3 regions of the Bradyrhizobium sp. SZCCHNRI3052 genome follow, and region 2 is predicted to be linked to each of the others. Evidence: predicted binding sites of a transcription regulator. Region 2 holds the regulator's gene; each other region holds the start of a gene.

Region 1 (3,276 bases), on a different contig from region 2:
GCGACGTCGCCGATGGTCTTGAGGCCGGCTCGGCGCAGGCCGAGCGTAATGGCCTCGCTGCCGCCGAGGGCGGCCACCGGCAGCGGCGCCACCGCGGCCGCCTCCTCGCCGTCGGGCACGATGCGGCCATGCACCTGGCGGTTCAGCGTACGCGCACAGACGGCGTTGGAGGCGATCGCCGCCGACACAATGAGGCCATGCGCGGTCAGCGCGTCGCAGACCGACTGCATCAGCCTGGCTTCGCCGCCGAACAGATGCACGCAGCCGGTGATGTCGAGCGACAACCCATGCGGCGGGTCGAGCGCCACCAGCGGCGTGAAGCGGTCGCACCAGTCGGCGATGCTCTCCAGCATCTTTGCATCAGCCGCCAAATCGGCTTCGTGCGCGACGAGGTCGGGACAGACCGCGCGGGCATTCGCCAAGGGCTGGTCGAGCGACACACCGTGGCACGCCGCCGCTTCGTCCAGCGAATGGATCAAGAGCGCATTGGCGTCCTTGATGACGACGACCTGCGGCTTGCTCTCAGGCGGAGCGCCTGTGAGTGCCCGCTGTCTTTTGATGCGATCGATGGGCAGGCGCGGCAGCCACAGGCTGAGGATCCGCCGCCGGTTCGTTGAAACGGCATGCATCGGGGGTCCACTCCATGATCCATCGTCCGGTCTGGCCGTGACGGTTGCGAATGAGCTCGACATCGAGGCGCGGCGCGCCCCACGCCATCCACGGGGCAACGAGCGGTGACGGCGCGGTGCGCACGATCCAGCGCGTCTCCGCGGTCGACGGCTCGGGCGCAGCCGCAATGCGCAACATGAGCGCGGTGACGCCGGATTCCTGCGCCGCCAGGGTCAGCTTGCGGCTGGCGACGAGATCGAGCTTTTGCGTCTCCCCCCACACCTCCAGCATCACGCTGCCGAGCGCATCGCAGGCGAGCGCGTCGGCGGCGGTGCGCAAGGCGTGGTCGAGATCGGGCGCGCGCACGATGACGATGCGGCGCGGATCGAGGCCGAGCTCGGCGAGCCCGCTCATCGACAGCGCGCCCATCTCGCGCTCGGCGAAATCCTGCCGGATCCAGATCAGGGGCCGGTGCGCGGCGACACGCGCGGCAAGCCCGCACAGGAAGCCGGTCGCGGCTGCCGCCTGGCGGCCGGTCTCGGCGAACACCTCGTGCAGCGCGCCGGTAGCGAGCCCGCCCTGCAAGGTCGCGTCGGCCTCGTCATGGCCGAGCGCGACCCGGCGCAAATCATGTGCGCCATCTCCCGCCTCGAGACGGGCAATGCGGCCGCGCAGACGCGCGAGCGTATCCATGCGTGCGCCGGTCATCCGTCGCCGCTCCTCTTCAATCCATCGTGCGGGCGCTGCCGTTGTTTCAGTGATCAGGCAGTGAACCCGCGACGACCCTCTTTGTTCATGATACGTTCTAATATAAAGCTAACGCCTTCGAGAGAGTCAATCGGGATTGACCCGGGTGTGATTCAACGAATGGAATCAAAGGGATTCAAAGCCATGGAGCTGTTGCGCAAACTGGAGATCCTGGCCGATGCCGCCAAGTACGACGCGTCCTGCGCCTCCAGCGGTACCGAGATGCGGGATTCCCGCGACGGCAAGGGCCTCGGCTCGACCTCGCCCGGCATGGGCATCTGCCATTCCTATGCGCCGGACGGACGCTGCATCTCGCTGCTCAAGATTCTGCTGACCAATGCCTGCAACTTCGACTGCCTGTATTGCGTCAACCGCGCCTCCTCCAACGTGGCCCGCGCGCGCTTCACGGTCGACGAGGTGGTGAAGCTGACCATCGACTTCTATCGCCGCAACTACATCGAGGGACTGTTCCTGTCGTCGGGCATCATCCGCAGCCCCGACTACACGATGGAGCAGGTCGTGAGCGTCGCGCGCAAATTGCGCGAGGAGCATCGCTTCCGCGGCTACATCCATCTGAAGACGATTCCGGAGGCTGACGAGGCGCTGATCGCCGAGGCCGGCCGCTATGCCGACCGGCTCAGCATCAACATCGAGACGCCGCTGGAGGCGAGCCTGACGACGCTCGCGCCGGAAAAGGACCAGCGCGCCATCCGCCGTACCATGGGCCGTCTCCGGCTCAAGCTCGACGAGACGGCGGAGGCGAAGAAGACGGTGCGCCGGGCCAAGCCGCCGCGCTTCGCGCCGGCCGGCCAGAGCACGCAGATGATCGTCGGCGCCGACGACGCCAACGACCGCGTCATCCTGTCGACCTCTGCCAATCTCTACGGCGCCTACAAGCTCAAGCGCGTCTATTACTCCGCCTTCAGCCCGATCCCCGATGCCAGCCGCGCGCTGCCGCTGCAGGCACCGCCTCTGGTGCGCGAGCACCGGCTGTACCAGGCCGACTGGCTGATGCGGTTCTACGGCTTCGATGCCGACGAGATCGTCGAGGAGAACGAAGGCATGCTGCCGCTCGACATCGACCCCAAGCTCGCCTGGGCCTTGCGCCATCGCGACCGCTTCCCGCTCGACATCAACAAAGCGAGCCGCGAGGAGCTGTTGCGCGTGCCCGGCTTCGGCACCCGCACCGTGCAGCGCATCCTCGCCACCCGCCGCACCACCACGATCCGCTTTGCGGATCTCGCCCGGCTCAACGTGATCCGGAACAAGGTCCTGCCGTTCATCGTTCTCTCCGACCACCGGCCACAGCCGTCCCTGCTCGACGGTGCCAGCCTCAGAGCCCGGCTGCGGCCCAAACCGCAGCAGCTGGGATTTGGGTTCTAATTGAACGTCGTGGCGAAGACCGAAGCCAGGAAACAGCCGTCATTCCGGGGCGATACGAAGCATCGAACCCCGGAATGACGCGGCGGATTCGCTCGCAATGACGAGAGAGGTGAAATGCACGTCGTAACCCTCGACAGCGACACTGATTTCGACGGCTGGCGTCAGGCGGCGCGGGCGCTGGCGATGAACGACGTCAAGCCGGCCGACGTCAGCTGGCGCGTCAAGGGCGCAGCGCCCGACCTGTTCGACGATCAGGCCGACACGCAGCTTCCCGAGGTGCCAAAGGGCGCGTTCTCAGTGCCGGCGAGCTTCATGGAGCTCGCCGAGAGCGCGATTCTGCACAATGATCCCAACCGCTTCGCCCTGCTCTACCGGCTGCTGTGGCGTCTGCGGACCAACCACGATCTCATGGAGATCGCGACCGATCCTGATGTCGCCCAGGCCAACGCGCTGGCGCGGGCGGTGCGCCGCGACGTCCACAAGATGCATGCCTTCGTCCGCTTCCGCGAGGTCGGCCGCGAGCGCGAGGCGCGCTAC
Region 2 (3,276 bases):
CGTGCCGCGCTCATCGTCACCGCGCGCGCCGCGCCGTCATCCTGCGCGGCGGCCGTCATCGATCGCGAGCGGCTGCGGCAGCAGGGCGCCTTGATGCTGGTGCAGCGGGGCAGGAGCTTCGCCGTCACGCCGGCGCGCGCCGGCGGCACCGACCGCCCATGGTGGCCGGCGCCCGCCGAGGCCGGCGAGTTCGACACGACGCTGACGCCGCGCGCGCCGGCCGCGCGGCCTCAGGATGCGACGCCGCCGGAGACGGAGCAGGGCGAGGAAGACTGAGTGCCGGGCAGCTCGAGCGTGCCGAGATGATACTCGGTGTCGCCAGGTCCATGTTGCCAAGTCCATCAAACAGCGAGGGGCTTTCGGCCAGCGTGAACGCAGCGCGCGGATAGCGTTGCCAGATGGCGATGTCGTCAGCCGTGACTGTCAGCCATCCGAACACAAGCATATCGCAGCCGGGCTCGGTGATCCCGGCGGCCTTGTTCCAATCGATCTTGTTGACCACGGCGGCAGGCTCCCCCGGCACATCAATTCCGGCCGAGGGATGTCGTTCCTATCCGATGCGATGCCGGGGCGTGAGGTTCGCCCGAGAGGACTTTGCGCTTGCAGAACCCAAATCTCCCACGGTCGAAAGCTCGCTCACGACCGAGAGAAATGCCGATGCGGAGACCCCTCAGGTGATGCTGATGCGGCGAATCGGTGTGGCCTGCGAAGTCGGCACGTCCTCGGCGATGTCCGGGCGTCGCTCCGCCGGCTGCTTGCTGACCGGCAATTGCAGCACGGTGACGCGCTGACCCTCGCAGAGCTGGGTCACCAGCACGTGGCGGCCATCGGCGAATTCGATCGCGTCGTGATGGCGATCGGGAATGTGAGTCTCGATGCTGTTGAACTTTGCGACGCGCTCGCGGATCGTCCGGGTCCAGAGCCAGCGGCTGTCGTAGCGGACGTCCTCGGCGAAGGCCAACTCGGTGCCGGGCAGCATGCAGACTGCGACGGTCGGCTCGCTCTCCAGCGCGAAGCCGCGGGTGGCGGTGCCACGGAAGGTCATCGAGATCAACGTCTCGCCGACCTTGGCGGGACGGGACGCAACCGCATGGAGGCTGTAGTCACACATCGGATCGCTCCTCGTTGAGAGATAGCCGACCCACGCTCCCCCCGGACAGGCGCAGGCCTCTATCAGAGTGGACATCGATGGTGATGTTAGCGCGCGCTTCGCGGCAATTCTGCGCTGATCTGCATCGCGTGTGCCCGCGGCCGATCACAAGCGTTTGAGCATGCCGCGCTGCACATCATGAGGTGCATTCGCGCGTGACGTATTTTGCTGGGCAGCCTCCGATCGGCGGCGAAAGCGCGTGCGCCCGCCGCCCATCGACCGATCCCATTCGCGATCAGTACTTGCGGTACAGCCCGACCAGCTTGCCTTGGATCTTCACCCGGTTCGGCGGCAGGATGCGTACCTCGTAGGCGGTGTTGGCCGGCTCCAGCGCGATCGATGCGCCGCGGCGGCGGAAGCGCTTCAACGTCGCTTCCTCATCGTCGATCAGCGCCACCACGATGTCGCCGGTGTCGGCGGTCTCGTTGCGTTGGATCAGCGCCATGTCGCCGTCGAGGATGCCGGCATCGACCATGGAGTCGCCGCGCACCTCAAGCGCATAGTGATCGCCGTTGCCGAGCATGTCGGCAGGCACGCTGATGGTGTGGCTGCGCGTCTGCAGCGCCTCGATCGGAGTACCGGCGGCGATGCGGCCCATCACCGGCACTGCGACGGGGCGCTCGCCATCGTCCAGCGCGGGAGTGCTGGTGCGCACCTTGCCGAGATTGCCCTCGATCACCGATGGGGTGAAGCCGCGGCGGTTGTTGGCGGCCTGTGACAGCTCGGGCAGCTTGATCACCTCGATCGCGCGGGCGCGGTTGGGCAGCCGGCGGATGAAGCCGCGCTCCTCGAGCGCCGTGATCAAGCGATGAATGCCGGACTTCGAGCGCAGATCGAGCGCATCCTTCATCTCGTCGAAGGACGGCGGCACGCCGGCTTCCTTGAGCCGCTCGTTGATGAACCGCAGAAGTTCGTACTGTTTGCGCGTCAGCATCTCGACCTGGTCCCCGGTTTGTTGTCGTCCGAGTCCAGGAGCTGCGCCTCGCGCACAAACCGGCTGAGAGCGCCCTGGAGTCGGACCGTCATCGCGTCGCCCGCAACATACTAAAAACAAATCATGAACGGACACTATATGTTCGATGTGTGTTCCGCAATCCTAAAAATATGATGAACAGACCGGGCTTTACCGGGGAAGCGGCTCAGTTCGGCAGGCGCAGGATCTCGCACGGGCTGCCCGCAGGCGCCTTCGGCGCAAACGCCGGCCGGATCACCACCGCCTGCGAGAGCGCGAGATTGCCGAGCAGCGACGAATCCTGCTGGCTCACCGGGGTGGCGACCAGCGTGCCGTCGGCGCGCTCTTCGAGCCGCGCCCGCAGATAGTCCTCGCGCGAATCGTTCGGCCCGAGCTCGCGGCCGAGCAGGGCGGTCTCGCGCGGCATCACGGCCTCGTCGCGGCCGAGCAGCCGCCGAATCAGCGGCACCAGGAACAGGATGGCGCAGACATAGGACGACACCGGATTGCCGGGCAGTCCGATCACCCTGATGTCGCCGAGCCGTCCGTGCATCATCGGCTTGCCCGGCCGCATCGCGATCTTCCAGAACGCCATCTCGACGCCCTCGGCTTCGAGCGCCTGCTTGACCAGGTCGTGATCGCCGACCGAGGCGCCGCCGGTCGTGATCAGGATGTCGGCCTTGGCCTCGCGGGCCCGGCGGATGCCGGCGATAGTCGCCTGCATCGTATCCGCGGCGATGCCCAGATCGATCGGTGTCCCGCCCTCGTTGCGCACCAGCGCCCGCAAGGCGTAGCCGTTGGAATAGACGATCTGGCCCGGGCCGGGCGTCGAGCCCGGCATCACCAGCTCGTCGCCGGTGGCGAGCAGCGCCACCTTCGGCCGGCGCCGCACCGGCAGCGCCGGATGATTCATGCTGGCCGCCAGCGACAGGTCGCGGTCGCTGAGCCGGCGCCCGGACTTCAGCAGCACCATGCCCTGGTGAAAGTCGACGCCCGCCGGCCGGATATGCCGGCCCTTGATCGCGGCCTCGGTGATCACGACGTGGCCGTCTTCGGCGATCGTGTCCTCCTGGATCACCACCGCGTCCGCGCCCTCCGGAACAACGCCACCGGTGAAGATCCGTGCCGCCTCGCCGGGTCCAACCACGCGATCGAACGGCCGCCCTGCCGCGAC
Region 3 (3,276 bases), on a different contig from region 2:
AATAGTCATAGACGCGGCGTTGAAAGCGATCCCGATGATGCGGCAACAGGTCGAATGGGTGCTGATAGCCGGCTGACAGCAATTCGAGGATTCTCAGCTCCGATGCTCCCAGGCCCGTCGCAACACCAGGAAGCTCATCGAGCATCTCCTGCACGCAGCGGCGAAGCTGCGGCAGTGCACTGAGATCCTGCTTCAACAGATCGAACCAGGCTTGCGGCGTGGGCGCCCGAAACGCCTGCCATGCCAGATGGCCCAAATCGAGATGCTCACGCGCAAGCTCTACGCCGGCAATGGCCCGACCGGCGAGTCGCCCGGCCGGGGCATCGGATAGCGGGACATCGACATGCCGCAATACGATCTTCGTCGCGATCTCCGCGTGATGGCGCAGATAGTCCAAGAGCCAGATCAGCACCAACTGGTCGTTCGGACGGGTCCCCATCCACAGCTCGACGCTATCGCAACGGTCGACAAGTTCGAGAAAACTCTGACTCCGCCCGCCGACCGCCATGAAGTCGCCACGCGAGGCGAAATCCAACCAATGCCCGCGCTTCGGTCGCGCGGTGCGCTGGACGAGATAAGCCGATAACTCGGCATCTGATGGCAACGGTCCCCATACGAAACGATGGAGAATTGGCACCACCAGGTCGGCAAAGCCGCCTCTCCGAAGCGCTCCGGCGCTGGGATCATCGGCCGCTAGAATCAAACGCGTCATGCTGTTGGCTCCGGCACGACCTGATTGGCTCAAGACGCTATCAACACGCTCGCGATCGGCTCCCGGCGCCCAGGGCTGGCGTCGGAAATGTCGGTGCCGCCGCGCGGATCCGGTCCGCTCGCCCGCGCACGCGCTTTCGACTATTCGCGCTGAAGATCGTATCCGGCGTTCGGAACCTCAGGCTCACTGCATTCGATCATGCAGCAACCGCAGATTTCGGAAGAACACCACACATCTGCAAACGGGCGCCGGAACGTCGGCAACGCAACGTCCACGGCACCCGCTGCCGTCTTACCTCTACTCCTCCGCCGGCTCCTCGCCGTCGGCGTCGGCGTCGCGCTCGGCGTTGCCGGCCAGGATCTGCTCGGCGATCAGGCCGGAGTTCTGGCGGATCGCGGCTTCGATCTTGGCGGTCATGTCCGGATTGGCCTTGAGGAACGATTTCGAATTCTCACGTCCCTGCCCGAGACGCTGGCTATCGTAGGAGAACCAGGCGCCGGACTTCTCGACGATGCCGGCCTTGACGCCGAGATCGAGGATCTCGCCCATCTTGGAGACGCCCTCGCCATACATGATGTCGAACTCGACCTGCTTGAACGGCGGCGCCAGCTTGTTCTTCACCACCTTCACACGGGTGGAATTGCCGATCACCTCGTCGCGCTCCTTGATCGCGCCGATGCGGCGGATGTCGAGGCGGACCGAGGCATAGAACTTCAGCGCATTGCCGCCGGTGGTGGTCTCCGGCGAGCCGTACATCACACCGATCTTCATGCGGATCTGGTTGATGAAGATCACCATCGTGTTGGACTTGTTGATCGAGGCCGTCAGCTTGCGCAGAGCCTGGCTCATCAGGCGGGCCTGCAGGCCCGGCAGCGACTCGCCCATCTCGCCTTCGAGTTCGGCCTTCGGCACCAGCGCCGCCACGGAGTCGACCACCAGCACGTCGACCGCACCGGAACGCACCAGGGTGTCGCAGATCTCCAGCGCCTGCTCACCCGTATCCGGCTGCGAGATCAGAAGCTCGTCGATGTTCACGCCGAGCTTGCGCGCATACACCGGATCGAGCGCATGCTCGGCATCGATGAAGGCGCAGATGCCGCCCTTCTTCTGCGCTTCCGCCACCGTGTGCAGCGCCAGCGTGGTCTTGCCCGAGGATTCCGGCCCGTAGATCTCGACGATGCGGCCCTTCGGCAGACCGCCGATGCCGAGCGCGATGTCGAGCCCGAGCGAGCCGCTGGACACCGTATCGACATCCATCGAACGGTCGTTCTTGCCCAGCTTCATCACCGAGCCCTTGCCGAACTGACGCTCGATCTGGGACAGCGCAGCGGAGAGCGCCTTACTCTTATCCATGGAGGAACCTTCGACGATACGCAGGGCGGTGGCGGACATTGGCGCTCCTTATGGCGGGGATTCGCGGGATGGACAAACGGTTAACGAGGTCGGCCAGCAATCTTGAGGCGAATGTACTCCATCCGTTCTTTGTTCGCAATATGTTCTTCTCGACATTCACACCTCTCTTTCACAAACCCCTGACAACCCGCGGGAGACACGCCTGCCGCTCGAAGGCCGAGGGCCGGCGCGCAGTGCACCGAGCACCAGCGAGGGAGCGCTGCCCGATCAGCGCGCCCAGAAGCGAAGTACGGCATGCTGGATGCTGGATGACGGCGACTGCGAAGGGATCCCGATTCCAGCTGGAGGCGGAAGCCATGCGCGCGAGCGGCGCAGCCGCCGACCGGCGATCACGCGGATTAAAACCAAACTGTCCGAGCGCTCCAACCTCATCTCCCGCACCAGCGGCAGACGCCGACCCAACTATAAATTGTTATTGTCGTCTCGGCCGTGTCCCATCATCCTGCTGGTCCTTCTCTGTGAGCCTCGCAGACTGCTTCCAATTTTCGGAACCAGCATGACCGGATCCAACAACGAACAGACCCTCACGCTGTGGCGCCCTGTCGGCCCAAAGGAGCTTGCCTTGATCGAGGCGTCGGGCATGCGTGCGTTTCCGCCGCGCCTTCCGGAGCAGCCGATCTTCTACCCGGTGCTGACCGAGGACTATGCCGTGAAGATCGCACGGGACTGGAACGTGCCGGCGAGCGGAGCCGGCCACGTGCTGCGCTTTGCGATCCTGCGAGGCTTCATCGACACCTACGAGGTGCGCGAGGCCGGCGGCCGCAAGCATCGCGAGTACTGGATTCCCAGCGAAGACCTCGTCGACTTCAACGCCGCAATCGTTGGACCGATCGTGCTCGTCAGGTCTTTTCCTTGAAACTACCAACTCCTACACGCGTGCGTAGATCGCACATTCCGTGGTTCTCCTGAGAGGAACGAAGTTCCATCGCCTCTTCTGCTTTTGTTCGGCTCGTCGTGCGTGCAGGCGCACGATTTCGATGACGCGCAGCCGCGCGCAAGCGGCGGCCGGCCATCAGGTTCCGCATCACGTGGCGTGCAAGCACTCGACGGCCACCATATGACGGACGACAGATGAAGCGACGAACCTCGGACGCCCCCGTGTCGGACCCTGCCCAAGGATGGCCCGAGGAACGGCCCGGACAAGACCCGCG

What was found. Region 2 encodes LexA, which represses DNA repair genes until DNA is damaged. Its sites were predicted from a motif close to TGTTCNNNNTGTGTTCNG; they were not measured.
Region 1: QW887_RS12240 (putative DNA modification/repair radical SAM protein) is a predicted target of LexA. The motif match lies at 1,400-1,417, and genes of this name have one in related genera.
Region 3: recA (recombinase RecA) is a predicted target of LexA. The motif match lies at 2,196-2,213, and genes of this name have one in related genera.

What each region holds. Positions count from the first base shown of each region.
Region 1 is NZ_JAUETW010000003.1:403,069-406,344, reverse strand. Features, by position in the region: gene QW887_RS12250 (DNA polymerase Y family protein) at 1-629, opposite strand, end outside; gene QW887_RS12245 (DNA repair protein) at 523-1,317, opposite strand; gene QW887_RS12240 (putative DNA modification/repair radical SAM protein) at 1,501-2,739, shown strand; gene QW887_RS12235 (UdgX family uracil-DNA binding protein) at 2,854-3,276, shown strand, end outside.
Region 2 is NZ_JAUETW010000007.1:342,913-346,188, forward strand. Features, by position in the region: gene QW887_RS21105 (ComEC/Rec2 family competence protein) at 1-276, shown strand, start outside; gene QW887_RS21110 (hypothetical protein) at 671-1,111, opposite strand; gene lexA (transcriptional repressor LexA) at 1,386-2,084, opposite strand; gene glp (gephyrin-like molybdotransferase Glp) at 2,290-3,276, opposite strand, start outside.
Region 3 is NZ_JAUETW010000005.1:213,387-216,662, reverse strand. Features, by position in the region: gene QW887_RS16820 (DUF1835 domain-containing protein) at 1-745, opposite strand, end outside; gene recA (recombinase RecA) at 1,010-2,104, opposite strand; gene QW887_RS16810 (hypothetical protein) at 2,688-2,981, shown strand.